4 regions of the Gibbsiella quercinecans genome follow, and region 4 is predicted to be linked to each of the others. Evidence: predicted binding sites of a transcription regulator. Region 4 holds the regulator's gene; each other region holds the start of a gene.
The links. The regulator CRP, encoded in region 4, controls carbon source genes, mostly activating them, when cyclic AMP is high. The targets are predictions, from matches to a motif close to ATGTGANNNNNNTCACAT.
Positions count from the first base shown of each region.

Region 1: ACN28Q_RS21445 (sugar transporter) is a predicted target of CRP. The motif match lies at 5,140-5,157, and genes of this name have one in related genera.
Region 2: ACN28Q_RS19895 (YfcZ/YiiS family protein) is a predicted target of CRP. The motif match lies at 5,264-5,281, and genes of this name have one in related genera.
Region 3: ACN28Q_RS24570 (YjcB family protein) is a predicted target of CRP. The motif match lies at 5,272-5,289, and genes of this name have one in related genera.

Region 1 covers NZ_CP014136.1:4,709,729-4,717,686, reverse strand. The annotation lists gene ACN28Q_RS21460 (type I secretion system permease/ATPase) at 1-1,002, shown strand, start outside; gene ACN28Q_RS21455 (HlyD family type I secretion periplasmic adaptor subunit) at 1,089-2,486, shown strand; gene ACN28Q_RS21450 (TolC family outer membrane protein) at 2,489-3,838, shown strand; gene ACN28Q_RS21445 (sugar transporter) at 3,885-5,075, opposite strand; gene ACN28Q_RS21440 (aspartyl/asparaginyl beta-hydroxylase domain-containing protein) at 5,300-5,986, shown strand; gene ACN28Q_RS21435 (cation:proton antiporter) at 6,114-7,463, shown strand; gene ACN28Q_RS21430 (anaerobic C4-dicarboxylate transporter) at 7,948-7,958, shown strand, end outside.
Region 2 covers NZ_CP014136.1:4,353,000-4,360,957, reverse strand. The annotation lists gene smrB (endonuclease SmrB) at 1-213, shown strand, start outside; gene sixA (phosphohistidine phosphatase SixA) at 314-796, opposite strand; gene fadJ (fatty acid oxidation complex subunit alpha FadJ) at 1,168-3,324, opposite strand; gene fadI (acetyl-CoA C-acyltransferase FadI) at 3,324-4,634, opposite strand; gene ACN28Q_RS19895 (YfcZ/YiiS family protein) at 4,835-5,119, opposite strand; gene fadL (long-chain fatty acid transporter FadL) at 5,531-6,853, shown strand; gene mlaA (phospholipid-binding lipoprotein MlaA) at 6,949-7,707, opposite strand; gene ccmI (c-type cytochrome biogenesis protein CcmI) at 7,744-7,958, opposite strand, start outside.
Region 3 covers NZ_CP014136.1:5,403,884-5,411,841, forward strand. The annotation lists gene ACN28Q_RS24550 (PfkB family carbohydrate kinase) at 1-479, shown strand, start outside; gene ACN28Q_RS24555 (YMGG-like glycine zipper-containing protein) at 726-938, shown strand; gene ACN28Q_RS24560 (glycoside hydrolase family 3 protein) at 1,064-3,022, opposite strand; gene ACN28Q_RS24565 (penicillin-binding transpeptidase domain-containing protein) at 3,321-5,063, opposite strand; gene ACN28Q_RS24570 (YjcB family protein) at 5,395-5,676, shown strand; gene ACN28Q_RS24575 (mannosyl-3-phosphoglycerate phosphatase-related protein) at 5,973-6,779, shown strand; gene ACN28Q_RS24580 (glycosyltransferase family protein) at 6,776-7,958, shown strand, end outside.
Region 4 covers NZ_CP014136.1:2,858,478-2,866,435, forward strand. The annotation lists gene btsR (two-component system response regulator BtsR) at 1-206, shown strand, start outside; gene ACN28Q_RS13195 (helicase HerA-like C-terminal domain-containing protein) at 318-1,841, shown strand; gene ACN28Q_RS13200 (aminodeoxychorismate synthase component II) at 1,900-2,475, shown strand; gene argD (bifunctional acetylornithine/succinyldiaminopimelate transaminase) at 2,609-3,826, shown strand; gene crp (cAMP-activated global transcriptional regulator CRP) at 3,921-4,553, opposite strand; gene ACN28Q_RS13215 (OsmC family protein) at 5,034-5,441, shown strand; gene ACN28Q_RS13220 (phosphoribulokinase) at 5,453-6,322, opposite strand; gene ACN28Q_RS13225 (creatininase family protein) at 6,528-7,325, shown strand; gene ACN28Q_RS13230 (LysR family transcriptional regulator) at 7,363-7,958, opposite strand, start outside.

The DNA.
Region 1 (7,958 bases), 1.9 Mb from region 4:
CTGGGCCTTGGCGCCCTGCTGGCCGTGGCGGGCGAAATCACACCCGGCATGATGATCGCTGGTTCGATTTTGGTCGGCCGGGTGCTGAGCCCTATCGATCAACTCATCGGGGTGTGGAAACAATGGTCGCAGGCACGGCTGGCCTGGCAGCGAATCAGCGTGCTGCTGGCCGCCTATCCCGAACGCACGCCCGGTATGCAACTGCCTGAACCACTGGGGCGCTTGCAGGTTGAGCAGATCAACGCTGCCCCGCCCCATGCCCGCACGCCAGTGCTGCGCAATATCTCCTTCGCCCTTGAGCCAGGGGACGTACTGGGCGTTATCGGCCCATCCGGTTCCGGCAAATCGACGCTGGCGCGCCTGTTGGTGGCCGCGCAACCGGCGCTCAGTGGCAAGGTGCGGCTCGATGGCGCCGACATGCACCAATGGGACAAAGGCGATCTGGGCCGTTTCATCGGCTATCTGCCGCAGGACGTGCAATTGTTCGCCGGGACTATCGCCGAAAACATCGCCCGCTTCAGCCAGCCGGATGCCGAACAGGTGGTCGCCGCAGCCCGCCTGGCCGGCGTACACGATCTGATCCTCCGCCTGCCCCAGGGTTACGACACACCTCTGGGCGAAAACGGCAGCGGCCTGTCCGGCGGGCAAAAGCAGCGGGTCGCGCTGGCGCGGGCCGTCTACGGCAGGCCGAAGCTGACGGTGCTGGACGAACCCAACGCCAGCCTGGATGAGGAAGGCGAAAAAGCGCTGCTGGCGGCGATCGCACAGCTAAAGGAACAGGGCGCCACCCAAATCCTGATAACCCACAAACCGGCTCTGCTTAGCTGTGCCAATAAGCTGCTGGCGCTGCGTGACGGGCAAGTCAGTTTCTTCGGCCCGGCGGAAAAACTGCAACAGCAGATGACGAAACGCAAGCCGCCGCCCGCCGCCGGGGCATTCTCTCCTGGCCTGAGCATGGTCTATAACGCCAAAGGGCCACGCCAGGCTGCGCCCGAACGTTAATTTTCACTATTTGTGGGCATTTGCGCGGCCACGCTACCTTCACGGCGCGTGGCACCACGGAATCCCCTTATTGCACGAGGAACCGCATGTCTCTACACCCCGAGTCAGCACCGCCCCATGTTAACCGCCCGCCGACATCCTCCGCGGCCAGCCCCGCGCCAGAGCCCGCCGTGCTGCCGCTACACACCGACTCCGGGCGCTATCTCAAATACGGCTTGATGCTGGTGCTGCTGGGGTTCGGCGGTATGCTGCTGTGGGCTGGCCTGGCGCCGCTGGATAAAGGCGTCGCGGTTTCCGGCAAGGTGATCGTCACGGACAACCGTAAAGTGGTGCAGCCCGCCGCCGCCGGGCGCGTCGCTCATTTATATGTCCGCGAAGGGGACAGCGTGCTGCGGGGGCAGGTGCTGGCCGAGCTGGACGTCACGCCGGCCAAAACCCAGCGCGACAATCTGCGCATTCAATTATTGGAAGCCCAACTGCGCGCGGCGCGTCTGCAGGCCGAACGGGATGCGTTGCCGCAACTACCCACACCCGATCCGGCGCTGTTCACCACACTACCCGGCGATGAATTCCCTGCCTTAACCGTGCAGCAGATCCAACTGGGGCAACAGCAGTTGTTTCTCAGCCGCCGCGCGGCGCTGCGCCAGGAGATCGCCGCCATGCGGGCCGCCATCGACGGTAACCGCGCCCAGCAGCAAGGGACGCGCGCGCTGTTAGCAAGCTACACCCAGCAGTCCCGGCTGCTTGGCGAACAGCTCGGCAACCTGCGCCCACTGGCCGCAGAAGGCTACATCCCGCGTAACCGGCTGTTGGAGACGGAACGCCAGGCGGCCCAACTGCACGGCGATCTAGCCCAACAGAACGGCACGCTGGCGCAGATTGGGCAGCAGATCACCGAGCTGGAACAGAAAATGCTGCAGCGGCAGGAGGAGTACCAAAAAGAAGTGCGCACCCAGTTGGGCGAGGCCCAGCTCAGCATTCAGGATCTCGCTCAGCGTCTTGCGGCCGCAGAATATGAGCTGCAAAACACGCGCATCACCGCGCCGGCCAGCGGCAACGTGGTCGGCCTGACATTGCACACCGAAGGCGGCGTGGTCAGCAATGGGCAAACGTTGATGGAGATCGTGCCGCAGGGGCAACCGTTGCAGGTCGAGGCGCAACTCCCTATTGAGTTGGTAGACCGGATCGCGCCCGACTTGCCGGTTGAACTGATGTTTTCCGCGTTTAATCAAAGCACCACACCGCGCGTAACCGGGCGCGTCGCACTGGTGGGCGCCGACCAGCTCACCGATCCCCAAACTAACCTCCCCTACTACCCGCTGCGCATCAACGTCGACGAACAGGGCAAGCGTCAGCTATCCGGTCTGCATATCCGCCCTGGCATGCCGGTCGAGGCTTTTGTTCGAACCGGTGAGCGTTCCCTGCTGAATTATCTGTTTAAACCGCTGTTCGATCGCCTGCATATCGCTTTATCGGAGGATTAACTATGCGCGTTGCCGTTCGTCCCGGACGTTCATTTACCCAGCGCGTTCGTCTGCTGTTATGGTGCGTTACGCTGGGCTACAGCGCCCCAAGCCAGGCGTTGGGATTGGTCGAGGCCTGGCGGCAGGCGCTAAGCCACGATCCCGTTTTCCAGGCCGCCATCCATGCACGCAACGCCGAAGCGGAAGAGAAAAATATCGGCCGCGCCGCGCTTTTGCCGAAAATCAATTACGACTATAGCCATTCGCACAACGACTCCACCGTCACCAGCGGCGAATTGCGCAGCGATCGCAACTACAACAGCCACGCTTCGACGCTTTCGTTCCAGCAACCGCTGCTGGATTATGAAGCCTGGTCGCGCTATCAGCAGGGCGGCGCTTCAGCGCAGATGGGCAACGAGCAGTTGCGCGATGCCGGCCAACAACTGCTGGTGCGGTTGTTTCAGGCCTACAGCAACGTGCTGTTCAGCCAGGAAGAAATCGCGCTGGTTCAGGCGCAACGGCGAGCCTACCGGGAGCAATATCGGCTCAACCAGCGGCTGTTCGAACAGGGGGAAGGCACGCGCACCGACATACTGGAAACCGAAGCCAGGCTGAACCTAGCCGACGCGCAGTTGATCGAAGCGCAGGATAACCTCAACCTGAGTGAACAGGAACTGGCGAAGCTGCTTGGTGCGCCGATCGCCGCCGCACAGCTCGCGCCGCTTGACGCCCGGTTCGCCCCGCGCCCGTTGCAGCCGGCCAACTTCGGCCACTGGCAAAATCTGGCACTGCACCACAATGCGCAACTGCTGGCGCTCAGCCAGTCGCTGGCGGTATCTCGTTATGAAATTGAACGCAGCCGGGCCGGCCACCTGCCGCGTGTTACTCTGGTCGCCAACGCGCGCAAAAGCAGCTCAGACAGTGAAAGCAGTTATAACCAAAAATACGACACCCGCTCAATCGGCGTGCAAATCAGCGTGCCGCTGTTTGCCGGCGGCGGCGTATCGGCGGCCACGCGGCAGGCCGGCGAACGCTATCAGCAGGCGGCGAAAGAAAAAGACGAACAGATACTGACAGTACAATTAGAATTGCGCCGCCAGTTTAATCTGGTGACCAGCAGCCAGGCCAAAATCAAAGCGTATCAGTTGGCGGAACGTGCCGCGCAAGCGCTGGTGTTGGCGACGCGGAAAAGCGTGAGCGGCGGCGAACGGGTCAATCTGGATGTTTTAAATGCCGAACAGCAGCTTTACAGCACCCGGCGTGATCTGGCCGAGGCCCGTTACGCCTGGCTGAGCGCCTGGCTACAGTTACGCTACTACGCCGGCACACTGGATGAGCAAACGCTGCGGCAGTTGGCGGCCTATTTCGGCTAGCCATATGAAGAAGCCCGCTTCACCAAGGTGACAGCGGGCGAAGTGATTAGACTTGGTTGTGCTGCAACCGTTCACTGCGGTAAAAGTGCAACAGGCACCAGCCCAGCGCAATCAGCGCCAGCGGCGCGCCCACAAAGCCGACGTTCGACATCCCCAGGTGCAGGCTCACCTGGTTCCCCAACAGCGCCCCGCCGCCGATACCCAGATTGTACAAGCCGGAATAGATAGAGGTCGCCACGTCGGTGGCATCCGGCGCCTGGTTCAGCACCTTGGCCTGCATCGACAGACCAATCGACATGATGGCAATCCCCCAGACAGCGCACAGCATGGTCATGGTGGATTCACTGTAGGAAGCCGGCAACAGCAACAGCAGGCTTATCGCCAGCAACGCAATAGCACCAATGAAAAAACCGGATGGAAAACGCTCGCTAAAGCGGCTGAACAACACGCTGCCGATGATACCGAATGCGCCGAACAGCAACAGCATCAGGGTGGTGAAATTATCAGACAGGTGGGCCACATCCTGAATAAACGGCTCAATATAGCTATACGCGGTGAAGTGCGCGGTAATCACCACCACGGTCATCATATACAGGCCAACCAGCTCCGGGCGCTTAAACAGCATCGGGACGCTGGCCAGGGAGCCGGAGTGTTCACTCTTGAGCACCGGCAGCAGGCGCCACAGCATCAGCAACGCGACGGTAGCCGCCACTGCGATACCGATGAACGTCATGCGCCACCCCAGCAGTTGCCCGACGATACGCCCCAGCGGCAGGCCAAGCACCATGGCCAGCGCCGTACCGCCTGCCAACATGCTCAGCGCGTGCGCTTTTTTGCCCGCCGGCGCCACACGGATCGCCAGCGAGGCGGTGATAGACCAGAACACCGAGTGCGCCAACGCCACGCCGGCGCGGCTCACGATCAGCGTGGTAAAACTCCACGCCACGGCGGTCAGCACATGGCTGACGATAAACAGAATAAATACCCCGATCAGCAGTTTGCGCCGTTCAATCTTGCTGGTCAGTAGCATGCAAACCAAAGAGAACGCGGCCACAATCCAGGCGTAGATGGTGATCATCAACCCCACCTGCTCCGTTTGCATATCGAAGCTGCGGGCGATATCACTCAATAAGCCCACCGGGATAAATTCCGTGGTATTGAAAATAAATGCGGATACGGCAAGCACAAGAACGCGCATCCAAGCAGTCGAGCGCGAAACGCGAGATTCTTCTTCCATTTTTAACAAGGTCCAGAGCGGGTGGGTGCAGTCAATGCGGTATTTTAGCCAAGCATGATTACAAATGCGACATTCATCACATTTTTATTACGTGTTTTTATCAACAGCATCCTATCAAGAAACATTAGCGATAAACGCCGCCGGGCCGGAAAACTGCCCTGATTTCAATCACCGGCTAGACTTGGTGGAGATATAAGATATTCAATCCACATTTTGGGGCCACCATGTCAATAATTTACGATCGGGCCGTCGCCGGGTTACGCCATCTTTACGACAGCCGCATCAGCAGCCCGCCGGTGCTTAACAGCGCAGAGTTGTTCCCCGCCGCACAGCGCTTCACGGAAAACTGGCGGCAGATACGTGAAGAAGCGCTGAATGTGGCGCACAACCTGCAGCACATCCCGCGTTTCCACGAGATTATGCAAGAGCAAGCCTCCATTTCCGCCAACGATGCCCGTGACTGGCGAATGTTCGTTATGCAAGCGTACGGCCAGCCAATCCACCGCAACCTGGCGCGTTGCCCACAGTTGGCTGCGCTGATTGCCCGTTCGCCGGACGTGCTTTCCGCCTCCTTATCTTTTTTGGCTCCTGGGAAACAGGTGCCGCCGCATCGCGGCCCGTTCAGGGGGATCCTGCGCGGTTATCTGGTGCTCTCGATGCCCAAACGCGCCGACGGCGCTCCCGCCGCAGTGCTTAAAATCGCCGGCCGGGAATATCGCCTGAACGAAGGCGAGTTTTTACTGTGGGACGACACCTTTGAGCATGAGGTTTGGAACGATAGCGACCAGGTACGCACCGTTTTGCTGCTGGACGTGCGCCGGCGCGATCTGCCCACCGGGCTGCGCCTGCTGTCCAGCGCCATTATCGCCATGGTGAGGCTGAACGTCCGCGTGTTCCAACGTAACTGGTAAAAGCGGCCCACTTTATAACCACAACGGCCAATCCTGTTTAAAAATCATTCATTTCAAACGGATAGCCTTTCCTCTTCGTTATTTGACGCCATACTTACAACAACAGACAAACCACAGAGGAGTAAGAATGGAATTTCTTGGCTGGACTGCCGCAACTGGCGGTTTATTACTGTTGATGTCGCTGGCATCGGGTTGGATCAAACGTGGCCCGATCACCGTTTTCGCACTCTACCTGACGGCGGGCATCGTATGCGGCCCCTGGGTGTTAAACCTGCTGCAAGTGGATATTACGGCCCACGCGGAGCTGGCAAAAAATATCACCGAAATCGCCATCGCCGCGTCGCTGTTTATTACCGGCCTCAAGCTCCGGCTGCCGCTGAAAAGCCAGGGCTGGTACATCGGCCTGCGGCTTGCCTTTCCCGGCATGCTGCTGACGGTCGCCGGTGTGGCGCTGGCGGCGCACTACCTTGCCGAACTCTCCTGGCCGCTGTCACTGGCGTTTGGCGCCATCGTTGCGCCGACCGACCCGGTGCTGGCAAGTTTGATTTCGGTTAACGATGCCCGCGACAGCGATAATCTGCGCGTTTCGCTTTCCAGCGAGGCGGGCATGAACGACGGCAGCGCCCTGCCGCTGCTGATACTGGCAGTAATGATGATAACCACGCCGGGCGGCCTGTCGCTGGCGGCATTCGGCCAGTGGGCGCTGGTGGACGTGCTGTGGGCCATTACCGCCGGGGTGAGTATTGGTTTTGCCATGGGCCGCCTGGTTGGCCAGTACGCCACGCATCTACGCCACACCCATCAGGACGTGGCGCCGAACGATTTTCTGGCGTTGGCGCTGATCGCCCTCAGCTACGCAGCGGCGCAGGCGCTGGATGCTTCAGGCTTTCTGGCGGCCTTTGCCGCCGGCGTTGGGCTACGCCGGGCCGAGATCCGCGTGGTCAATCTGCAACCCGCCGACCAGTTTTCCGACAGCAACAACCGCCCGCCTGCCGAAGAACTGGTCAACCCGCATATCCGCCACGAACCGGGTGAAACCAACCCCACCAGCTCCGCCGGTTTAGTGGTGGGTGATGCCCTGTCGTTCGGCGATACGGTGGAAAGGCTGTTTGCCGCGATGATTATTATCGTGCTTGGCATTACGCTGGCCCACCACTGGGCGCCCATGGGGCTGCTGATGGCGGCGTTGCTGTTTGTGGTTATCCGGCCGCTCTCCGTCTGGATCGCCACCGCCGGCATGAAAGCCCCCGTTGAACAGCGCCTGATCCTAGGGTGGCTGGGCATTCGCGGCATCGGCAGCATTAACTATATCGCCTTTGCCTTTACCCATGGGCTGGCCGGCAGTGAGGTGACGCGCATGGCCGATATGGCCTTTACGCTGATCGTCGCCAGCGTGGTGGTGCATGGCATGTCGGTCACGCCGCTGCTCAGTTGGCGGCAGGCCAAAAAAACCGCCAGGGAGCGCGATAAGCCCTGATCCGCAGCGGTGCAAACACCCTTGAAATAAGCTGGGATTTCCTGCTTAACCCCGCGGGGCTACACCCTGCGGGGAAAATTATTTTAGCCGCGGCGGAATATTATCCCAGTAAACTTACACCGCTGTTTTTTATAAAACAGGCCTTATTTAAAACAAAATAGGAACATTGCAATAACAAAAAATACATAATGGCACATGAAAATAGCAGAAATAAGCTAAATTAAAAATAAAGATAAAAAAAGAAGATAAAAGCAATAATTAATATGTAGATCATCAGGTTAGCAAAGGTTCCTATCAATAAAACCGTATCAATATCTATTTGTTATTGGGATCTACCTCTCCTATCTTACATAAATTATAAAATTTTTTTAATTAATAGAGTTAGATCAAAAAATCAATTTGAATGAATAACCTATAGTACCCCCTAAAGAAGTAGGACAATTTTTTAATTAACGTAAGTGTCTCTGTGAGCGATGGGGTTACTATGGACTTTAT
Region 2 (7,958 bases), 1.5 Mb from region 4:
CAAGCCAAGCAGGAGCTGGGGGCGCTGCTGGCGGCCTGCCAGCGCGAACATGTGCACTGCGCCTGCGTGATGCACGGCCACGGCAAGCATATTCTCAAACAGCAAACGCCACTGTGGCTGGCACAGCATCCGGCCGTGCTGGCGTTCCATCAGGCACCGAAAGAATGGGGCGGCAATGCAGCCATTCTGATTTTGGTCGATCTGGCCGATTAAAAAACACCAAGGGCGATGCCATGCATCGCCCTTGCGGTTGACCGGGTGATGACGGGCTTTGGACGCAACGACGGCACCACGACCTATTGCGGGACACAGCCTAGGCTTTTACCGTCAATTGCGACGGCGCAACCTGCCATTCAAAGCTTCCGGCGCTGCCGTCGGCGGCCAGTTCAACATCCGCAATGGCCGAAGTGGCGAACATAGGAGCGGATTCACCCGGGCACAGTTCCGCCACCAGGTAACCCACCAGCGGCAAGTGAGAGATAACCAACACGGCCCCTACCCCTTCTTTTGCCAGAGCCTGCAGATAGCAGCTCACCAGGCCCGCGTCGCCGCCGGGAGTCAGTTCCGGCAGCACTTCAGCGCCTTCGGGCAGTGGCAACGCTTCACGCACCGCTTCCAGGGTTTGCTGTGCCCGCAGATAAGGGCTGACCAGCACCCGTTCAATATCCACCGGCTTGGTGCTTAACCAGGCCGCCATTTGGCGTGAATCATCACGACCGCCGGTAGTTAAAGGCCTTACCGAATCGCTGGCGGCATCGAGTTCTGCCGCTCCGTGACGCATGATCAAAACTTGCATATTGCACCGCTGTTGTTAGCCAAAAAACGCTATACCCGCCATCGTGTAAGTTACAGGCGTGTGGGCTGCACTTGGGCTATAGGGTATAACAGAAACGCCGCGCACACTTACCACATCGCGGGATTTCCCCCCAACGATAACGCACCGTCTCTCTGTGATGACCGGGCATTTTGCCTGAAAGTTCCGGTAAAAGAAAACGCTGTTTTTTACATCAGCGGCAACGGCCGCAGAATTTCCGGCGTATCTGCTCCCCATTCAACAGCTTAATATTTAATCTTCAACGAGATGAATTTTATTGATAACCACAGCGCCACGCCCCACCGTTGATCATTGCACGCACCGTTGGCGCATTGCCGGCCGCGCGCGGCCTTTCACGGGTAGAAACGCGCGCCCTGCTGCGCCATCTGCTGCAAGCGTTCGCAGGGCGCGAAATGCTCGCCGTACTGTTGCTGTAGATGGGCCAGGATTTTCACCACCTCCGCCGCCCCCAAGCGATCGATGTAACGAAACGGGCCGCCGAGGAACGGCGGGAAACCAATGCCGAACACCGCGCCGATATCCCCGTCGCGCGCACTGCGCACCACGCCTTCATCCAGGCAGCGAACCGCCTCATTGAGCATCATCATTACGCAGCGCTGGGCGATCAACGCATGGGGGATATGCGCCTTCGGCGTGATGCCCAGAAGAGTATAAACGCGCTCGTCAACCCGCTTGCGCCAACGCCAGCGCACTTTCCCCGTGGGGTAAAGATAAAAACCGCGGCCGTTCTTGCGCCCTTTGCGCCCGTCTTTATGCAGCGCATCAAATGCCGCCGGCGCGGCAAAGCGCGGCCCAAGTTCAGCTTCCAGCACCGGGATAATCTTGGTGCCCACGTCAATGCCCACTTCGTCCAGCAGCGTTATCGGGCCAACCGGGAAACCAAAATCCACCAGCGCCCGATCCAGCGATTCGATCGGCTCCCCATCCAGCAGGCAACGCGCCGCTTCATTGATATAGGGCGCCAAAATACGGTTGACGTAGAAACCGGCGCGATCGGCCACCACGATCGCGGTTTTCCCCTGTTTGTGCGCCAGCGCCACCGCGGTGGCGATCGTTTCATCGCTGGTGCCGGCATGGGGGATCACTTCCACCAGCGGCATTTTTTCCACCGGGCTGAAGTAATGCAGGCCGATCACCTGCTGTGGCCGCGCCGCGTTGGCGGCGATCTGGGCAATTGGCAGCGATGACGTATTAGACGCGAAGACCGTGTGCGGCGCCGCGTGCTGTTCAACTTCGGCCACCATCTGCTGCTTGAGCGCCAGTTCCTCAAACACGGCTTCAATAACGATATCCACCTGTTCAAAGCCGCACCAGTTGGTTGCGCCGGAAATCAGCATCATCTGTTTTTGCCGCTGCGCCGGGCGCAGGCGTTTACTGCGCACCCGTTTACCCAGCAGGTTCCAGGTATATTGCAAAGCGCGATTGATCCCCTGCGTATCAACGTCTTTAATGCGCACCGGCAGTTCGCCGCGGGTGGCGGTAACGCAGGCAATGCCGCCGCCCATCAGGCCGCCGCCGAGGATGCCGACACGGCGCAGCGGATGCGGTTGCGCTTCGCTGCCGCGCGCCTTCTTCAGCGCCGTCGCGGCAAAGAACAGGCTACGCAACGCCGCCGACTGCGGCGACATCGCCAGCTCGCCAAACGCCAGGGCTTCCGCTTCGTAACCGCTGCGGCTGCCACTATCGAGCCCGGTTCTGACCACCTGGATGATACGTTCCGCCGCCGGGTAGTTGCCGCGCGTTTTTTCCCGCGTTTTGCGCCGCACGATGCTGAACAACAGGCTGCGGCCCAGCGGCCCGTTCAACAACCGCTCGCGCCATGGCAGCTGCCGCTGCGCGCGCCAGCCTTGTCTAACCTGTGCCACCGCCGTCTGCAGCAGGATCGCTTGCGGCACGGCATCGTCCACCAGCCCGCTGCGCAACGCCTGGCGGGCACGCAGGTGTTTGCCGGTCAGCATCATATCCAGCGCCCGACTGGCGCCCACCAAACGCGGCAACCGTTGAGTGCCGCCAGAACCGGGCAGCAACCCCAGTTGCACTTCCGGCAACCCCAGCACGGTTTTATCGTCCAGCGAACAAACGCGGCTATGGCAGGCGAGCGCCAGTTCCAACCCGCCGCCCAGACAGGCGCCGTGGATAGCCGCCACCACCGGCACCGGGAACGCCGCGATTTGCGCCAGGGTGCACTGGCCTTTTTTCGCCAGCGTTTGTGCCGCCTCGCGGCTGGCGCAGGCGGCAATCATGCTGATATCCGCGCCGGCGATAAACGAATCCGGCTTGCCGGAGATAATCACCAGCCCTTCTAGCGCGGCAATCTGCTGCGCCTTCAGCAACACGGCATTTATCTGCTCGGCAAACTCTGCCTTGAGGGTATTCACCTTCTCATCCGGCACATCAATGGTGATCACGCCAATGTTGTCCGGCCGCAGCGTGAATTGGAACGCCGAAGGTTTGGCGCGCTGTTCGTGCAGTGCGTTTTCCGTGCGCATCATGCCGCCTCCACCACCATTGCCGCCCCAAGCCCGCCCGCGGCGCAGGCCGTTGCCAGCCCCAGCCCGCCGCCACGGCGTTTCAGCTCATGCAGCGTTTGCGTCACCATGCGCGCCCCGGTGGCGGCGAACGGATGACCATAGGCGATAGAACCACCCAGCACGTTGAATTTATCCATATCCACCTCGCCTATCGCCTGCGCCAGGCCCAGTTTCTCACGGGCAAACGTGGGGCTGGCGAACATTTTCAGGTTGGCCAGCGTCTGGGCGGCAAAGGCTTCATGCATATCAATCAGAGCCAGATCTGCCAGCGTGATACCGGCACGCGCCAACGCCAGCGGCGTGGCATAGGACGGGCCCAGCAGCATATCCTGCCGGACGTCGATCGCCGTGAATGCATAGCTGCGCAGATAACCCAGCGGCGCCAGCCCCAGTTCCCTGGCGCGCGCCTCGCTCATCATCAGCACGGCCGCCGCGCCATCGGTCAACGGCGTGCTGTTGGCCGCGGTCACGCTGCCATGCGTACGATCGAACGCTGGTTTTAGCCTGGCGTAGGCCGCAAGGCTGGAGTCTTTGCGGATGTTGTTGTCTTCGGCAAGCGCGGTGTTGTAAGGCGGCACATAGGCGGTCATCACTTCATCAAGCAGCAGCCCCTGCGCCCAGGCCTGGGCGGCAAGCGTATGGGAACGGTGCGCCAACGCGTCTTGCTCTTCGCGGCCGATCGCATAGGTTTTGGCCATTTGCTCCGCGGTATCGCCCATGCGCAAACCGGTGGAGTATTCCGCCACCGCGGGCGGCACCGGCAGCAGATCGCGCAGTTTCAGTTTGCTAAATAATTTCAGGCGTCCCGCCAACGTTCGCGCCTTGCTGGCATCCACCAGCGTGCGCGCCAACGCTTTACTGACGCCGATAGGCAACACCGAGGACGAGTCCGCACCGCCGGCGATGCCAATGCCGATATTACCGGCGATGATGCTTTCGGCCACGTTGGCAATCGCCTGGAAGCTGGTGGCGCAGGCGCGTGAAACGCTGTAGGCATCGGTATGCACGCTCATCCCGGTGCCGAGCACGATTTCACGCGCTATGTTGGGCGCCTCCGGCATTTGCACCACCTGGCCAAACACCAGTTGTTCAATAAGCTGCGGATCAATCCCGCTGCGCGCCAGCAGTTCACTCACGGCCATCTTGCCCAGATCCATCGCTGGAATGCCGTGATAGGCCGTCGCCTGTTTGGCAAAGGGCGTACGAAGGCCGTTTACAATCGCAATGCGGTCCCCCTGGCGGGTCAGCAGCGGCAAAGCCTTACTCATCGGTGAAGCTCCTGAAAAAGAGAACGTCAGCACCATGGGTAACGAGAAGAGGTCTGACCTGATCGAAGGTCATTGTTAACCAAATATTTACATTTGGCAAACCGGCAAAAGTGAAAACTGCGAGCGGGAGCAACTTTCTAACGTGGAGAGGGAAGCGAGATGATGCGCGGGCAGCCCGCGCATGGCAGTACGCGTAGCGCTTAACGCAGGCCGAGTTGGAAAATCAAGGTTTCAGCCTGGCAGGCAAAGGTGAAATCGACGTCGAGCTGCACGCCGCCGTCAACCGGCTTGACGCTGCTGTTAATCGCGCAGGGTTCAGATTCCACGGCGCGCGCTTTTTCAGACAGCGCCGCCAGGGTGGTTTCCGCCTCCTGCTGGTTGGCGAACACGCGGCTGTAGGAAGCGGTGCAATCGGTGTTGTCCATTATGGTGCCGACATCCACACAGCAGCATGCTGCGGTTTCCTGTGCACTGCATTTGTTAATTGCATCTGACATAGGGCTATCTCCTCACGCGGGGCGCCGGGCCCCGATTGCCAATAATGATCTGGCGCAAAAACACAAAAATCTGCTGATTATTTTACCCTCACCGCCGACTAATCACTAGCACTTACTTTCTTTGGGTGTTTTAAGTGATGGATATCACAAATAAAAATCAGCAGTTGCTATCAGAGGGTAGGAATTTTGTTATTTTGCGCATTTTTTTGTTAGGCGGATCTCCTTTTCAAGATCAAATCATTAAATTTCTATAAACAAATTTGCAACATTACCGGGAGTCAACCCTATAATTCAGCAACTGGTCAGATTTGTTGGGATGCTTACGAACCCTACAATCCGCGCTCCTTTGTTACCCGGTGTAACAATAGCTATCATAATAAACACAATGAGGTTTTGGTCATGAGCCAGAAAAACCTGTTCACTAAATCAGCACTCGCAGTTGCAGTGGCGATGATGACTTCAAACGTATATGCCGCTGGGTTCCAGCTGAACGAGTTTTCCGCCGTTGGTTTGGGGCGCGCGTATTCTGGCGAAGGCGCAATGGCGGATACCGCCGCCTCGGCCAGCCGTAACCCGGCCACCATGATGATGTTCGATCGCCCGGTGTTCTCCATCGGCGCGATATTCATCGATCCGGACGTGGATATCTCCGGGCGTTCACCTTCAGGCGCCAGCCTGGATGCAAAAAATATCGCTCCCACCGCCTGGGTACCAAACCTGCATTACATTCACCCGATCAACGATCAATGGGCGGTGGGCGGTTCGATCACCAGCAACTACGGCCTGGCCACCGAGTTTAACAGCGGCTATGCCGCCGGCGCCTACGGCGGCACGACCGATCTGGAAACCCTGAACCTGAACCTGAGCGCCGCCTACCGCCTGAACCAACACCTTAGTTTTGGCCTGGGCTTTGATGCGGTGTATGCCCGCGCCAAAATCGAGCGCTACGCCGGCGATCTGCCTCAGTTGGCGGTGGCCTCCGGCCAGGTGCCGGCGGCCTACGCCGGCGCAGTGGGCAGCCTGCCGGCAGATACCCAGATCGCCCATTTGAAAGGCGATAAATGGGGCTACGGCTGGAACGCCGGCATTCTGTACGAAGTGGACGATAACAACCGCTACGGCTTCACCTACCGTTCGGAAGTGAAAATTGACTTCGACGGCGATTACAGCAGCAACCTGCCGCCGGCGCTGAACCAGATCACCCAGGCCATGGGGCTGCCGTACGGTACCGGCGGTAACACGATCCCCGGCTCGCTGACGCTGAATTTGCCGGAAATGTGGGAAGTGTCGGGTTATAACAAAGTGGCGCCCAAATGGGCGGTGCACTATAGCCTGGCCTACACCAGTTGGAGCCAGTTCCAGGAGTTGAAGGCCACCGGCAGTAACGGCCAGACGCTGTTCCAGAAACATGAAGGCTTCCGCGATGCCTACCGCATTGCTCTCGGCACCACCTACTACTACGACGATACCTGGACCTTCCGTACCGGTATCGCCTTCGATGACAGCCCGGTGCCGGCAGAAAACCGTTCCATTTCCATCCCGGATCAGGATCGCCTCTGGCTGAGCGCAGGCACCACCTATGCCATCAGTAAGGATGCCTCGGTAGACGTGGGCGTATCCTATATGCGCGGCCAGAAAGTCTCCATCACGGAAGGCCCCTATACCTTCCAGTCCAAAGGCCGGGCCTGGCTGTACGGCGCCAACTTCAACTACAGTTTCTGATCGCCAATGCCTGCCGCCCTGCTGTCTGGGGCTTAAGCCAAAAAAAGGGCGCTGTCACAGCGCCCTTTTTGTCCCTACCGCCGGCCAGAATGGCGTTAGTTGGCTGAATCGATATCGTCCAGATCGCCCTGAATCGCCTTGGCGTTCGGGTTTTCTTCCGGCTTCAGCACGCCGCCGTTGGCAATAAAGTCATGACGTTGGAAGTAGGCTTCGCGCACCATCAGGTAAGGATCGGACGAATTGCGCAGCAGCCCATCGGAATCCAGCAACTGAGCGCGGCTTTCGATACCTTCGACCACCCATTTACCCGCCGACATCCAGAAGGTCAGATAGCTCAACACCGGATAGACGGTATCGGCATAGTCGCCGGCGTCTTCACGCAGGGTAAAGCTGCCGTAGCCCGGCAACATCACGTAGGGGCCGTAACCCACGCCGTAGTGGCCAAGCGTACTGCCGAAACGGTTGGGCTCTTCCCGCGCCAGTTTTGGGTTCGCCATGCCGGCCACGTCAATCAGGCCACCCATCCCCAGAATGGTGTTCAGGAAGAAACGGTTGAAGTGGATCATCCCGCGATACGGATCGCCTTTAAGGAAGGCGTTGACCATACTGGCCGGTTCTTCCAGGTTAGAGGTGAAATTGCTTAAACCATTGCGCGCCGGCATCGGCACATAATCGCGCCACGCCACCGCAACCGGCCGCAGAACATAAGGATCCAGCACGTTGTAGTTGAAATTAAACATCGTGCGGTTGAACCCTTCCAGAGGATCAGAACGCCCTTGTGTATCATTGGGAGTGCTGGCGCACCCCACAAGCAACACTGAGGCAAAAACCAGCCCTGTCAGGCGAAAATTCATATTTTTCTCCATAAAAACGCACGTTCAGTTTCTCTTTCAGGGAAGTTGCTTATCTATCTGAACGTTAATCTGCCCTTTACCATTAAAGCCCTGCACGGCGCTTTCGCCAAACCACTCCCCAGGCTGCGGGGTGGCGAGGCCCTCCTGCGAAATACGGACCCGCACCTGCACCTGATGCTGGGCGGAAAGCAGCCGCTCCGGCATCATGGCGTTACTGTCATCCAACGAAAACGACAGCGGGAAACGGCTTA
Region 3 (7,958 bases), 2.5 Mb from region 4:
ACTATCTGCGCGGTTTTTCCCTGATCCATACCAGTTGCTACAGCTATATTGACCCGCTGTTACCTGCGCTGCACGCCCTGCCGGGCTTATTGTCGTATGATTTTTCGGACGACTTTAACCCAGAGACGGCGCTGCCGCTGTGCCAGTGGCTCGATTTCGCCTTCTTTTCCTGCGCCGATCTTGAACCGGCAGCATGCCGGCAATTGCTGGAAGCCGCGGTCGGCGCAGGCTGCCGCTATGCGATCGCCACCCGCGGCGCACAGGGCGCATGGCTGTTTGACGGCGCCAAGTTATTTGAGCAACCAGCCTTGCAAGTGGTGCCGCGTGATACGCTAGGCGCCGGCGACGCCTTCATTACCGCCTTCCTGTTGGCTTTCTGCCAGAGCAACGCCATTGCGGCAAGTTTGCAAAAAGGCGCACAGTTCGCGGCAGAGATTTGCCTGCAGGACGGCTCTTTCGGCTTTGGCGAAAGCTACTAAAACACGTGGCTATCGCCAGGTTATGGGCAATAGCCACGCCACATGTTTTTTATTTATCTTCAGATAACGCCATAAATCCCGATAGCCGACACATCGTTTTATCATTCTTATTTTAAGCCATTAAATTAAGAATATTTCCCTGTTTTATCTCTCTGCGACGGAATACATTCATCCCAACATTTAACGATGCTTTAAATTGTTACCTTTGGTTTTTTTATTAACAAAAGTTGTTACCAAGGAATACTTATGAACATTAAACGTGCTGCTGGCGTAACCGTTTTGATTTTGGCAACGCTTTCTGTGACTGCGTGTGGAAGTATGTCTAACCGCGATCGTAATACGGCGATTGGTGCCGGGGTGGGTGCCGTCGGTGGCGCCGTTCTGACCCACGGCAGCGCACTGGGTACGCTGGGCGGCGCGGCGTTGGGCGGCATTATCGGCCACCAGACCAGCCGTTAAGCACCAGAGAATGTCAGCGGCCACAATCGTTATTTTCCGCCGTGGCCCGCTATATATTGTCAATGCCCTCCTTCTGCTATACCCCGGTGGCGCCCCGCGCCACCGGACAATCACCCAACCCAGGCTTAAAGCAGCCCAAACCCGGTCGGATAAAGCGGTTTGTCACTGTCGTGCGGCGCAGCAGAATGCTGCTTGCGCACGCTTTCCATCGACGATGGCAGTTCAAAAGGCAGCTTACCGCTGAAGGGGTGGCCATCCGTTAGCGCGCGCAACAACACCGTGTCACTCACGCCAAAGTTACCGATCAGCACCGACGCCTTTTCTTTAACCGGGGTTAATATCGCCGGCCGGTCCAGGTAGACCGTGACAATCGTCGGCACCTGGCTTGCCGCCTGAATCGCCTGCCAGTCCGGGTTGTCGGCGGCGAACGCCAGCGAACCTTCATGGTACTGCGCCCCGAAGAAATAGTTTTTATGCGGTTGTTCGTAAGGCGCGCTGGCCCGCACCAGTGCAAGGTCGGCGTTTTCGGGTTTATCCACCACCGTCAGCCCGGCCTGTTTCGCTACCGCGGGATCAATACCGTAGAGCCAAACTTTCTGCCCTTTTTGCAATGGCAGCAGCTTGGTTTTATTCTCCAGCAACACCAGCGAAGCGCGCTGTGCATTATCCGCTTCAGCCTGCCAGGCGCGATTCGGCAGAGTTTTCCCGGCGGTAACGGGATCGACATAGGGGTTTTCAAACAGACCGAGGGCAAATTTCTGTTCCAGGATACGAGTGACCGACTGATCGAGGCGGCTCTGGCTGATACGCTTTTCTTTAACCGCCTGTACCAGCAACGCACTGTCCGTGACGCCGCCGAACTGATCGATGCCGGCATTGACGGCCTTCGCAAAACGTTCGACTTTGCTAAGCGTCTCCACACCCCACGGCATCCCTAAACTGCTTGGATCGGGCGTTTCGCCCTCAGGGTGCCCATGAATACACTTCTCTTTACAGTCATCGGTAATCAGCCAGTCGCTGATAATCACGCCATTGAAATGGTATTTCTGCCGCAACAGATCCTGCAATAAATAACGGTTAAAGCCCGCCGCCACCGGTTCAACCTTCCGCCCCTGATGCTGCAGGTTTTTCAACACGGAGTAGGTCGGCATCACTCCGGCAACGTGGGCCTCGAAGGCGCCGGTAAACGGCAGAATATGCGCATCAAGTTTGCGGCCGGAAAAGTCCGCGTATTTTCCGTAACTGTTATGGCTGTCATAGCCCTGCTCGGCCGCGCCATACCCCACCCAGTGTTTGACCACCGCACTGACACTGGCGGAATTCAGCCCCTCGCCACCGTGCTGCATCCCCTTGATATACCCACGCACCATGCGCTTGGTCAGCTGCGGATCGTCGCCGAAGGTCCCTGCAATTCGTGACCAACGCGGCTCTGAGGCGATATCCGCCATTGGCGAGAGCGCCTGCGTTATTCCCAACACCCGATATTCCTGACGCGTGATATCCGCATAGCGCTGTGCAATATTTTCATCGCCAATCGCGGCGATACCCAACGTTTCTGGCCATTTTGAAAAGCCATCGACATTCGCTTGCACCTGCGCTGAATACTGATAGACATTGCGGGGATCGGCGCTCAGCGTGATGGGGATACCTAAATGGGTGGATTCGGCGATGGCCTGCAGGCGGTTGTTTTGCTCCGCCATTGCTGCGGGCGTGGTAGTCAGGCGCGTAATAAACGTATTCACCTTTTCATCGACGATCATCGTGGCGGCCGCGGCAATGTCGTATACCTCTCCGCGGCCAATGCTGCTGCCGGGCGCAGGTGCCGAGCCGTGCATCATCACGCCGGCTTTTTCTTCCAGGGTCATCCGGGCCACCAGATCCCTGGCCCGCTGGTGAGGCGATAAACGCCAGTCTTCGTAAGGGGTGAGCATGCCGTCTTTATTCAAATCTTTGAAAGCGAGCCCGTCTTGCTGAATAACCGCCACGCCCCGTTCGCCTAACACCGGTTGATCCAGCGCATGCGCCGCGAGCGGGGAAAAGAGCGACAGCGTAATAGCATTCGCGATAAGCCTGGTTTTCTTCATCATTCTGCACCTTCCTGGTTTAACGTTTTGCGGAATAAAAACAAAAAAAACCTGAGCGCCTCATGCTGCTGCAATAGCAGATGAGCCACTCAGGTTTTGCTCACTGGCGGGATAGCCAGCGATAACAATCCGATAATGCGTAAAAAAACACCGCATTCAAGCTAACATGGATTGCCAGATGTAAAGTGTGAACCGGTGGGCAATTTGCCAACCAGGCGGCTTCCGCCGCCGGAGGGTTCAGTCAGTTTTTTAACCGACTGATATTCGCGTTACGCCCTGTGTTGTCTTTACTGCTGCGTTACTGCTGCGTTGCCGTGCCACCGGCATAACGGCTGGCGGTATTGATCACATTCAACGGTTGCGCATCCGGCAACACGTTCATGTGTTCCAGCACCTGCCCCATGATTTTGCCAAATACCGGCCCGGCAACCGAACCCCCGAAGTGCTTGCCCGCTTTCGGGTTGTTGACCATCACCACCAGTGCAACCTGCGGATCGCTGGCGGGAGCCACGCCGGCGGTATAGTTGATATAGCCGCCGTCGTATTTGCCGTTGGCGCCCATTTTTTCAGCGGTACCGGTCTTGATCGCCAGCCGGTAGCCAGGCACTGCGGCGCTCAGCCCACTCCCGCCCGGCAAGGCATCGCTTTCCATCATATGCACCACCGATCTGACCACGCTTTCCGGCATGATGCGTTGCCCCATCACCGGTGGCGTGACTTTGGTGATCGACAGCGGGCGATAGACGCCAAACGCGCCGATAGCCGCATATTCACGCACCATTTGCAGCGGAGTGACGCGCAAACCATAGCCGAACGAAAACGTCGCGCGTTCAATATCCGCCCAGCGGCTGCGGTGCAATGGCAGGTAGCCGCTGCTCTCGTTGCCGATGCCAAGCTCGGTCGGCCGGCCCAGGCCAAAACGCTGGTAGACATCCGGCAGCACCGTTGCCGGCATCGCCAGGGCAATATGGGATACCGCGATATCGCTGGATTTTTGCAGCACGCCGGTCACCGTCAGCTTGGTCCAGTGCCCCACGTCTTTGATCAGATGGCCGTTAACCCGGTATGGCGTGGTATCCAACACCGTATCTGGCCTGATCAGATTACGATCCAGCCCAACCATCACCACCACCGGCTTCACCGTTGAACCGGGTTCGAAGCTGTCGCTGCTGCAAACGTTGCGGATATCTTTTGCCGGCGTATTGGCATAGTTGTTGGGGTTGAAGGACGGGTAGCTTGCCATACCCAGAATTTCACCGGTGCTGATCTTAACCAACACCGCACAGCCGGAATCCGCCTGGTTTGCGATCACGCCGTCGCGGATTTGGGCAAACAACACATACTGGATAAATTTATCAATGCTCAGCGTCACGTTAGGCGGCGGTACCGGATCCACATTTTTCAGCACGTTGATGATCGCGCCATTGCCGTCTTTCTGGTACACCCGCAGGCCGTTCTTGCCCTGCAACAGGTGATTAAAGCCCAGTTCAATCCCCTCCAGCCCCTGGTTATCCTGCCCAACGATGCCGATAAGCCCGGCGGTGTCTTGCCCCATGGGATAGAACCGGCTGAAATCCTGTTCACTGCTCACCCCAACCAGGTGCAGTTTATTGATGTAGTTGGCGTTATCGTCCTCTACCTTGCGCGCCAGATAGACGAAACGCTTGCGCGCATTATTGTGGATCAGTTGCTGAATCACCGGCAGCGGCAGCTTCAGCACGTTGGCCAGGCTTTGCCAACGCTCATTGTACAAATCCACACCGCTATCCAGGATGTGCTTGGGATCGAGCACGATGTCTTTGGACGAGACGCTGACCGCCAGCGCTTCATTATTACGATCGGTAATCATGCCGCGGTTGGTGGGCACCACCTGGGTACGCACCGAGCGCTGGTCTGCCTGGCTGGCCAACTGCTGGTTTTCCAACAGTTGCAGATAGCCAACCCGAAACATCAGCAGGAAAAAGCACACCAGGATGCCGGCGCAAAGCCAGGCAAAGCGAGCGGAAGAATAATTACTGACCTTTTTGCGGGATGGCGGCAACACGTTTAACCCTACGTTTTTATTCGGTTTATCTAAGAATGCCAGTCTACCCCGCCGGGTTTGGTTATAAGATTGCAGTTTGTAAAAAAGTAAAAGTAAACGCGATTGGTGTTGCCGGCTGCGACAAACGGTTAGGCGATTTAACGGTAAATTATCTTGCAGGCCGCAGGTGCTCATGTATTGAGCACGCCATCATCCCAATGCTATAATGTGACCTGCATCACACTTTGATGCCTACTACCCTTTTTATTTTATCGCAATGCACACCGTTTCCTTCAGCGCTGCACGCTGGACGGGTGAGCGCTGCAAGCAACAAAGGATCCAAGGTTCGATGAGTGCCATAGCTACCGGTTTTATCATGATGCGCTGGGAATTGCTGAGCGCAGTGATGATGTTTTTCGCCAGCCAGTTAAACGTGCTTTGCCGTAAAACCAGCCGCCACGGCATGGCATTCATGTTCAGCAGCCTGGGGATCTTCACCAGCATCTGGTTCGTGATGGGGCTGATGGGTGTGGAATACAGCCAGGAAGGCATGACGTATTTCTGGTCTGTGGTTAAAGACGCGTTTATCGATGTGATGAGCCAAACCCCAACCCAGTGGCCGACGCCTTAAAATACTTTCGGCAGGCAACGCCCCTTTGCCTGCCCGCTCCCTCCGTCTGTCTCCCCCTGATTTTAAATCCACCGTTGCGGCCTGCGTTTTTCGGCAATCGGCGCAAACTTGCACAATCGACAATTTATCGCTAGGGTTAAGTGTGAGTTAAATCACGCTTTTTTGGCTACAGGAGGCCCTATCCACCGCTAATCGCCCGCCTTACCGCACTGCTCGTCACACGGCTTCCTGCCCGCCCACCATCGAGACATCCCCTTTATTGACCGGTGAATGACTCACGAGAGAATGGAGAGGAAATGCTGAAATTGAGTCCCAATCTGTTGCTGTTTAGCGATCTTGACGGTTCGCTGCTGGATCATCACAGCTATCGCTGGGATGCTGCGCAACCGTGGCTGGATCGCCTGGCACAGCATCAGGTTCCCTTGATTATCGCGACCAGTAAAACGGCCGCGGAAGTCGGCCTGTTGCAACAGCAGCTTAAGCTGACGCATTTGCCATTTATTGCAGAGAACGGCGCGCAAATCGTATTCCCCGCCGATTGGCAGGAAACCGATAAAGTGTTCAGCGCTGATTACGCCACCCTGCGCGCCACCCTGGCCGAACTACGCGCCAGTAGGCAATTCACATTTGAAGGCTTCGCCGATGTGGATGATGCTACGGTGGCCGCCTGGACCGGCCTGCCGCTGGCGGATGCCCAGCGCGCGCGCCAACGTGCCGGCTCAGAGCCGCTCCGCTGGCTGGGGAATGATACGCAGTTAACCGTGTTTAGCAGCCAACTGGCGCAGCACGGGCTAACCTTGACCCAGGGCGGCCGTTTTTATCACGTCATGGGGGAAAACGTCAGCAAGGGCCATGCCGCCCGCTGGCTAACCGAATACTACCAGCGCCGGCGGCAACAGCCGGTCATCACGCTTTGCCTGGGCGACGGCCCGAACGATATCCCCCTGCTAAGCACCGCGGACTATGCCGTCGCGATCCGGGGGCAGCAAGATACTGCAATTGATTTTCCGAGCGACTTTGCCGGCCAACTGTACCGCACGCACCAAGCGGGGCCACAGGGCTGGAGCGAAGGATTAGACCATTTTCTGGAGAAGCAGCCATGAGCGAGTTTTACCAAGACGGCATCATCACCAATTTCCATAACCTGGCCAACCGTGATTTGGCCGAGCTGGAGTATGAACTGCAGGTCTTTTCCGGCCGCAATACCATGGGGCTGATACTGCCTTCGTTGTATTCCGAGCTTGAAGGTCCGGCACTGGATCGCATCGTGGAAATTCTGGCGCAGGTGCCCTATCTGGAAGAGATCATCATCGGGTTGGATCGCGCCGACCAGCAGCAGTTTGAGCACGCCAAAGAATTTTTCTCGCGCCTGCCGCAACGCCACCGCATTCTGTGGAACGACGGCCCGCGCCTGAAAGCGATCGCCGATCGGCTACAGGCGGAAAAGCTGGCGCCGGATGAACCCGGCAAGGGCCGCAACGTGTGGTTCTGCGTGGGCTATACGCTGGCATCGCACCGTAGCAGCTGCGTGGCGCTGCACGACTGTGACATTGTCACTTACGATCGCCGCATGTTGGCGCGCCTGCTGTACCCAGTGGCGAACCCCAACTTCCACTATGACTTCTGTAAAGGCTATTACGCCCGCGTGGCGGATGGCAAACTGAATGGCCGCGTGGGCCGTCTGCTGGTGTTCCCGCTGCTGAAGTCACTGCAAAAAGTGTACGGTAATTCCGATTTTCTTGATTACCTGCGCAGCTATCGCTACCCGCTTTCCGGTGAGTTTGCCATGCGCACCCACATCCTCAATAACCTGCGCATCCCCAGCGACTGGGGGCTTGAGATTGGCGTGCTGTCGGAAATCCACCGCAATACCGCAACCAGCCGCATCTGCCAGGTGGATATTGCCGATAACTACGATCACAAACACCAGCCGATGTCGGAAAACGATCCTCAGGCCGGGCTACAACGTATGGCCGTCGATATCACCAAGGCGCTATACCGCAAGCTGGCTATTCTGGGGGTAAATATCACCAGTGATTCATTCCGCGTGCTGCGTGCCACCTATTACCGCACGGCGCTGGATATGATTGATGCGTTTGAGCACGATGCCAAAATGAACGGCCTGAAGTTTGATCGCCACAGCGAGGAATCCGCGGTGGAGCTGTTTTCCAACGTAATTTCTCATGCCGGGCAAGCCTTCAGCGAAAGCCCAGGGGATAAACCCTTTGTCCCCAGTTGGAACCGCGTGCAGTCGGCATTCCCGGATATTCTGGAGCAGTTGT
Region 4 (7,958 bases):
TCACCGAACTGACGCTGCGCACCCTGGAAAGCCGCACGCCTTTGGTGCGTTGCCACCGGCAATACCTGGTCAATCTGGAACAGGTGCGGGAGATTCGCTTCGAGGAAAGCGGCGCGGCGGAAATGATCATGTCGGTGGGGGAACCGGTGCCGGTCAGCCGCCGCTACCTGAAATCGTTGAAGGAAGAGCTCGGGTTGCGCGGTTAGCCGCCCCATTTCCGCTGCCGAGTATGCCATGCTTGACGGGCTTACGCTGCGCTTATAGCTTTATCGCATTCACCGGCGCGTTTGCGCCCCGTCTGCGTTAAGGAACATGAAATGAGTGAAGCACGGATTATCGCCAAAGCGCTGCACGCCGGGAAGCCGGCGCAGGACTTGGCTATTTTACCCGCGTTGGCGAACCGCCACGGCTTGATCACCGGCGCCACCGGCACCGGTAAAACGGTCACGCTGCAAAGAATGGCCGAGCAGTTTTCCCGCATTGGCGTCCCGGTGTTCCTGGCGGACGTGAAGGGCGATCTGTCCGGCATCGGCGCCGCGGGCGAGCCTTCGGAAAAGCTGCAGGCGCGGCTTGCGGCGATCGGCGTAACCGACTGGCAGCCGCAGGCGTGCAACATCATCCCATGGGATATTTTTGGCGAAAAGGGCCACCCGATCCGCGCCACGGTATCCGATCTTGGCCCTCTACTGCTGGGGCGGCTGCTGGATTTGAACGACATTCAGCAAGGCGTATTGCAACTTGTGTTCCGCATTGCCGATGACAACGGCCTGCTGCTGCTGGACATGAAAGATTTGCGCGCCATGGTGCAGTACGTCGGCGATAACGCCAAACAGTACCAAACCCAGTACGGCAATATTTCTACCGCCTCCATCGGCGCCATCCAGCGTGGGCTGCTGGCGCTGGAAGATCAGGGCGCCAACCAGTTCTTCGGCGAGCCGATGCTGGATATCAACGATCTGATGCGTACCGACAGCAACGGCCACGGCGTGATCAACCTGCTTGCGGCTGATAAGCTGATTAATCAGCCGAAACTGTATGCCATCTTCCTGCTGTGGCTGCTGGCGGAGCTGTTTGAACAACTGCCGGAAGTCGGCGATCCGGAACAGCCGAAGCTGGTGTTCTTCTTCGACGAAGCGCACCTGTTATTCAACGATGCGCCAGAGGCGCTGCTGAGCAAAATTGAACAGGTCGTGCGCCTGATCCGCTCCAAAGGCGTGGGTGTTTACTTCGTCACCCAAAACCCATTGGATATTCCAGACAGCGTGCTTGGCCAACTGGGCAACCGCGTGCAGCACGCGCTGCGTGCCTTTACCCCACGCGATCAAAAAGCCGTGAAGGCGGCGGCGCAAACCCTGCGCGCCAACCCGGCGTTTGATGCGGAAACCGCGATTACCGAGCTGGGCGTGGGCGAAGCGCTGGTGTCTTTCCTGGATGAAAAAGGCCGGCCTAACGTGGTGGAGCGCGCCATGGTTATCGCGCCGGAATCGAAAATGGGGATGCTGGGCGCCGAGGGGTTGAATAGCGCCATCAATAAATCACCGCTGTACGGCCGCTATGAGGATATGGTGGATCGTGAGTCGGCCTACGAGAAACTCTCTGCTGAAGGCTTTACTACCGTGGGTAAACCGCAGCCCGGCCAGCCGGCGAGCAAACCGGCGCAGGAACCGGCCGGTGGGGGATTGATGGGGGGGCTGAACGAGATCTTGTTCGGTTCAACCGGCCCGCGTGGCGGCAAGCGTGACGGCATCGTGCAGACCGCCGCGAAAAGTATGGCGCGCGATCTGGGCCGCCAAATTCTGCGCGGTGTGTTAGGTTCAATCATGGGCGGCCGCAAAAAATAAGCGCCAGCCCCGTCAACGCAAGAAAACACCGTTATTTTTATAATAAGTTGATTTGAGTATGTTGCTGCTGATCGATAACTACGACTCCTTTACCTATAATCTTTATCAGTATTTCTGCGAGCTGGGCGCCGAGGTGCTGGTCAAACGCAACGACGAACTGCAACTGGCCGACATCGAACGCCTGGCTCCGCGGCAACTGGTGATATCCCCCGGCCCGTGCACGCCGAATGAGGCCGGCATTTCCCTGGCGGCGATCCGCCATTTTGCCGGTCGTTTGCCGATCCTCGGCGTTTGCCTGGGCCATCAGGCTTTGGGGCAGGCGTTTGGCGCCAGCGTCGTGCGCGCCCGCAATGTGATGCATGGCAAAACCTCCGCCATTCGCCACGACGGCCGCGGCGTGTTTGCCGGCTTGAATAATCCGTTGACCGTAACCCGTTATCACTCACTGGTGCTGGAGGCCGCTACGTTGCCGGATTGCTTTGAGGTGACGGCCTGGAGCGAGCGTGCAGGGGTACGTGATGAGGTAATGGGGATCCGCCACCGCACGCTGCCGCTGGAAGGGGTACAATTCCATCCGGAAAGCATTCTTAGCGAGCAGGGGCATCAGCTTTTGGGCAATTTCCTTAAGAGTTAATCGGTTAGGTTTTTTTTACCTGCTTTTGATGATTTAGGTTTGCCCTTGAGTGGTTTTTTATGCATATTTTGTGATTATATTTTCACTTAATGGCAACGATAAATTCTTATTGCGTACAGGGTGGGGCCCAAGAATGACCGAAAAATCCACAGTCAGCCGTAGTACATTTGATCAGGTAATTTTGCCCGTTTATGCACCCGCACAGTTTGTGCCGGTGAAAGGCCAGGGCAGCCGCGTGTGGGATCAGCAAGGGAAAGAGTATATTGATTTCTCTGGCGGTATTGCGGTGACGGCGCTTGGCCACTGCCACCCGGCGCTGGTCGCGGCGTTGAAAGAGCAGGGGGAAACCCTGTGGCATACCAGCAATGTGTTTACCAATGAGCCGGCGCTGCGCCTGGCCAGTAAGCTGATTGCGGCGACGTTTGCCGATCGGGTATTTTTCGCCAACTCCGGGGCGGAAGCCAACGAAGCGGCGTTTAAACTGGCCCGGCATTACGCAATTACCCGCCACAGCCCGTACAAGACCAAAATCATCGCGTTCTATAATGCTTTCCACGGTCGCACGCTGTTTACCGTTTCGGTCGGCGGCCAGGCGAAATACTCCGACGGCTTCGGGCCGAAGCCTGCCGACATTGTGCACGTGCCGTTCAACGATCTGGCCGCCGTGAAGGCGGTGATGGACGACCACACCTGCGCGGTGGTGATGGAACCCATCCAGGGCGAGGGCGGCATTATGCCGGTGGACGCCGCGTTCCTGAAAGGGGTGCGCGAGCTGTGCGATCGCCATCAGGCGCTGCTGGTGTTTGATGAAGTGCAAAGCGGCATGGGGCGCAGCGGCAAGCTGTTCGCCTATATGCACTATGGCGTAACGCCGGATATCCTGACCACCGCTAAAGCGTTGGGCGGCGGTTTCCCGGTCAGCGCCATGCTGACCACCGAGGAAATCGCTTCGGTGATGCACGTGGGCACCCACGGCACTACCTACGGCGGCAACCCGCTTGCCTGTGCGGTCGCTGAAGCGGCGCTGGACGTCATCAACACGCCAGAGGTGCTGAGCGGCATTGAACAGCGCCACGGCCTGTTTGTGCAGGCGCTGCAACGGATTGGCGAGAAGTACGCGATTTTCTCCGAAGTGCGGGGGATGGGGCTGCTGATCGGCGCGGAACTGGTGCCGGGCTATCACGGCAAGGCGCGTGAGTTTCTGACTGCGGCGGCGGCGCGTGGGCTGATGATCCTTAACGCCGGGCCAGATGTGATCCGCTTTGCGCCTTCGCTGGTGGTGGAACTGGAAGATATCGACGCGGGGATGGCGCTGTTTGAACTGGCGGTGCAGGACGTGATAAACGCCTAAGCGGCGGGCACAGCGAGCTAGCGCCGTGCAAAATAAACGCCCCGTGGCCGGTTGGCCACGGGGCGTTTGCTATTTCCTGGCGCCCAGCGTGTGATTAACGCGTGCCGTAAACCACGATGGTTTTGCCGTGGGCAGAAATGAGGTTTTGATCTTCCAGCATTTTCAGAATACGGCCGACGGTTTCGCGTGAGCAACCGACAATCTGGCCGATCTCCTGGCGGGTAATTTTGATTTGCATGCCGTCCGGGTGAGTCATGGCATCCGGTTGTTTTGCCAGGTTTAGCAGGGTTTGTGCGATACGCCCGGTAACGTCAAGGAAAGCAAGGTTGCCCACTTTCTCTGAAGTAACCTGCAGCCGGCTTGCCATCTGCGCAGACAGGCGCATCAGGATATCCGGGTTCACCTGGATCAACTGACGGAATTTCTTATAGGAAATTTCAGCCACTTCACAGGCGGTTTTCGCCCTTACCCAGGCGCTGCGCTCCTGGCCTTCTTCAAATAACCCGAGTTCCCCGATAAAGTCCCCCTGGTTGAGGTAGGACAGGATCATCTCTTTACCTTCTTCGTCTTTAATCAGCACCGCGACGGAGCCTTTAACGATGTAGTAAAGCGTTTCGGCTTTTTCACCTTGGTGAATCAGCGTACTTTTGGATGGATATTTGTGGATATGGCAATGAGACAGGAACCATTCGAGAGTCGGGTCTGTTTGCGGTTTGCCGAGAACCATTCGCTGTTATCCTCTGTTGTAATCGCTGCCTTGTGTCACAGGGATCAGAGTTCCCTGTAAAACATGTTTTAGCCCACGTGCGCGTGGTGGCTATCAACAGGTTTTGAGGCGTGCCATAAAATATGCTACTGCTTTAGCATATTGACTTGCCGGAAATGCTGCAAGCTACATTCTGTTAACATACCACGTCAGGCACCTTTCCTCGAACGTTTCCCTGGAGCCTGCTCATTGGAAAGGGGATTTTCAGACTGAGCCCTGCCATTAATCGTGGAGCCGGCAAAAAGACAACATACTGCCGCAAAGCCCGCGATTGCCGCCGCATTCACGCGCAATGACAGGACACAGTCTAGTGTGGTTTTAGCACAGAGTGAGGCCAGTGTCTTGTGTTGTCTCGCTTCAGCATGATTCACGTCAGGTTCCGTTGCCAGTTTTAGCGCGAAAGCGTAGTCTGGGCTGCATAAACCAAGCGGAGTAACGAGTATGCAGGCAAGAATCAAGTGGGTGGAAGGTTTGACGTTCCTGGGCGAATCCGCCTCCGGCCATCAGGTGTTGCTGGACGGCAACGCCGGGGAAAAAGCGCCAAGCCCAATGGAAATGGTGTTGATGTCTGTTGGCGGGTGCAGCGCGATTGACGTGGTCTCGATTCTGCAAAAAGGCCGTAACGATGTGCGTGATTGTGAGGTAAAACTGACCTCAGAGCGCCGCACGGAGGCGCCGCGCATATTTACCCATATCAACCTGCATTTTATTGTTACCGGTAAAGGGCTTACCGATAACGTTGTTGAGCGTGCGGTGAATCTGTCGGCGGAGAAATATTGCTCGGTATCGCTGATGCTCGGTAAGGCCGCCAGCGTCACCCACAGCTTTGAAATCCGCGCGGTGGAGTGACGCCCAACGTATTACTTGATTTTTTTCCCTTCCAACAGGCGCTGCACCAGCGGCGCCATGATCAACTCCATTGCTAGCCCCATTTTTCCGCCCGGCACCACCAATGTATTGATATGCGAAATAAATGAACCCTGCAGCATCGCCAGCAGATAAGGGTAGTCGATCTGCTCCAGGCCGCGGAAGTGGATCACCACAAAGCTTTCATCCAGCGACGGGATCGCTTTGGCGGCGAACGGGTTGGAAGTATCCACCGTCGGCACCCGCTGGAAGTTGATATGGGTGCGTGAAAACTGGGGCGTGATGTAGTTAATGTAATCTTCCATCGAGCGAACCACGGAATCCATCACCGCTTCGCGTGAATGGCCGCGCTCGCCGGTATCGCGGATCAGTTTCTGGATCCACTCCAGGTTGACGATCGGCACCACCCCCACCAGCAAGTCGACATACCTGGCGACGTCATGATGGTCGGCGACAACGCCACCGTGCAGCCCTTCATAAAACAGCACGTCGGTGGGTTCCGGCAGGGGCTCCCAGGGGGTGAAGGTGCCTGGCACCTGGTTGTAGGGCACCGCTTCGTCGTAAGTGTGCAGGTATTTGCGCGAACGGCCGGTGCCGTGTTTGCCGTATTCAATAAAGCTTTGTTCCAGCAGGCCAAAGTCGTTGGCTTCCGGGCCGAAATAGCTGATGTGGCGGCCAAGATCGCGTGCTTTGCGGATCGCGGCGTCCATCTCCGGCCGGGTATAGCGGTGGAAGCTGTCGCCTTCCAGTTCGGCGGCGCGGATATTCAACTGCTGGAATATTTTGCGAAACGCCACGCTGGTGGTTGTGGTGCCGGCGCCGCTGGAGCCGGTCACCGCAATGACAGGATGTTTAGCTGACATAAATACCGTTCCCCGTGAGAAATCTGGCGATGTGGCCGTGCCCCGTATTCAGGCTGGCGCCACAGCCTAGCATTGTTATCACGTTTCGCGCACCGGTGTCATCTTTGCGGCAGAGGGATGCGAAAAAAGCAACGCATCGGCGCAATTTTGCTGCTTCAACCGCAGCACGAAATTGGCGAGACTGTAAAAAAACGGGAGGAAAGCCATGAACATGCCGTCGTCGCGCTGGTGGTGGGATTTATCTACACGGGAATTCAGTGAACTGGAAATGGATAAGATGGTGGCGGTGTTGCCGATCGGCGCCGTCGAGCAGCACGGCCCGCATTTGCCCGTTCGGGTGGATGCGGCGATCAATGCCGGGATAGTGCAGCGTGCGGTGGAACTGATGCCCGCTGATTTACCGGCGTTGATTTTGCCCATGTTGCCGATTGGCAAATCCGATGAGCATTTGCACTATCCCGGCACCCTGACGTTGCCTTACGAGATTTTGGGCAAAGTGTGGTTTGAAGTGGCGAAAAGCGCCTGGCGAGCGGGGATCCGTAAACTGATTTTCTGGAATTCACATGGCGGCCAGCCGCAGTTGATGGAGATTGTCTGCCGCCAACTGCGTATTGAACTGAATATGTTTGCCGTGGGGGCCAGTTGGTTTCGCACCATTGATACCCGCGATCTCTACGCCGCTGAAGAGTTACAGCATGGTATTCACGGTGGGGAGTCTGAAACCAGCGTGATGTTGCATCTGCACCCGGATCTGGTCCAGATGGCCTATGCGGAAAACTTTGTCTCGGCATCGGTCGCGTTGGCCGCGAAAGGGGGCATTCTGACGCCCGAAGGCGGCGTGGGTTTTGGTTGGATGGCTGAAGATTTGCACCCGGCGGGTACCACCGGCAACGCGGCTGCGGCGGATGCCGGGCGCGGCAAAACGGAAACCGAACGGGCCGCCCAGGCGTTGGTGAAGCTGATCGAGGAAGTGCGGGATTTTGACATCAGCCACCTTGGCTGAACATTCAGGCCACCACGCCCGCTTGCTGCCGGCGGCGCTAGGCCATTTGCAGCATCAGGCCTTTCATGGTTTCTGCCAGTACGCTGCCAATGGCGCTGGTGCCGCGGTTGTGACCAATCAGCATCAGCGTTTGTGTCTGTTGCGCCAATTCCCGTACCGGAATATAAATCAGACGCCCACTACGCAGATCCACGTCAATATCGAACGGGGTGAGGAAGGTCAGCGCCTGATCCACCATCGCGGCCTGGCGCATTACCTCAATCGAGTTGGTTTCAATCACCGGCTGCGCGTTGATCATCGCACGGGCGAAAACTTCATTGAGATACGGGCGGATCACCATACTTTTATCCGCAATCACCAGCGGATGCGGTACGCAGTCGCTTAAGCGCAGGCTGCTTTTATCCGCCAGCGGGTGGCCTGGCGCCACTACGGCACCTAATCGGCTGACCACGCTGGCGATGATGCGCAGAGTTGGCGGCAGCTCGAAATCAAATCCGACGCCCAAATCGGCTTCGCCGGAGGCGACGGCATTGGTGATGTCTTCACCGGTGGTCATTTGCCGCAGCACCAGTTTTACGCGCGGGTTGGCGCGGCGAAACTCGGCCGCGGTGCGCGGCACCAGATTGGCAGCCA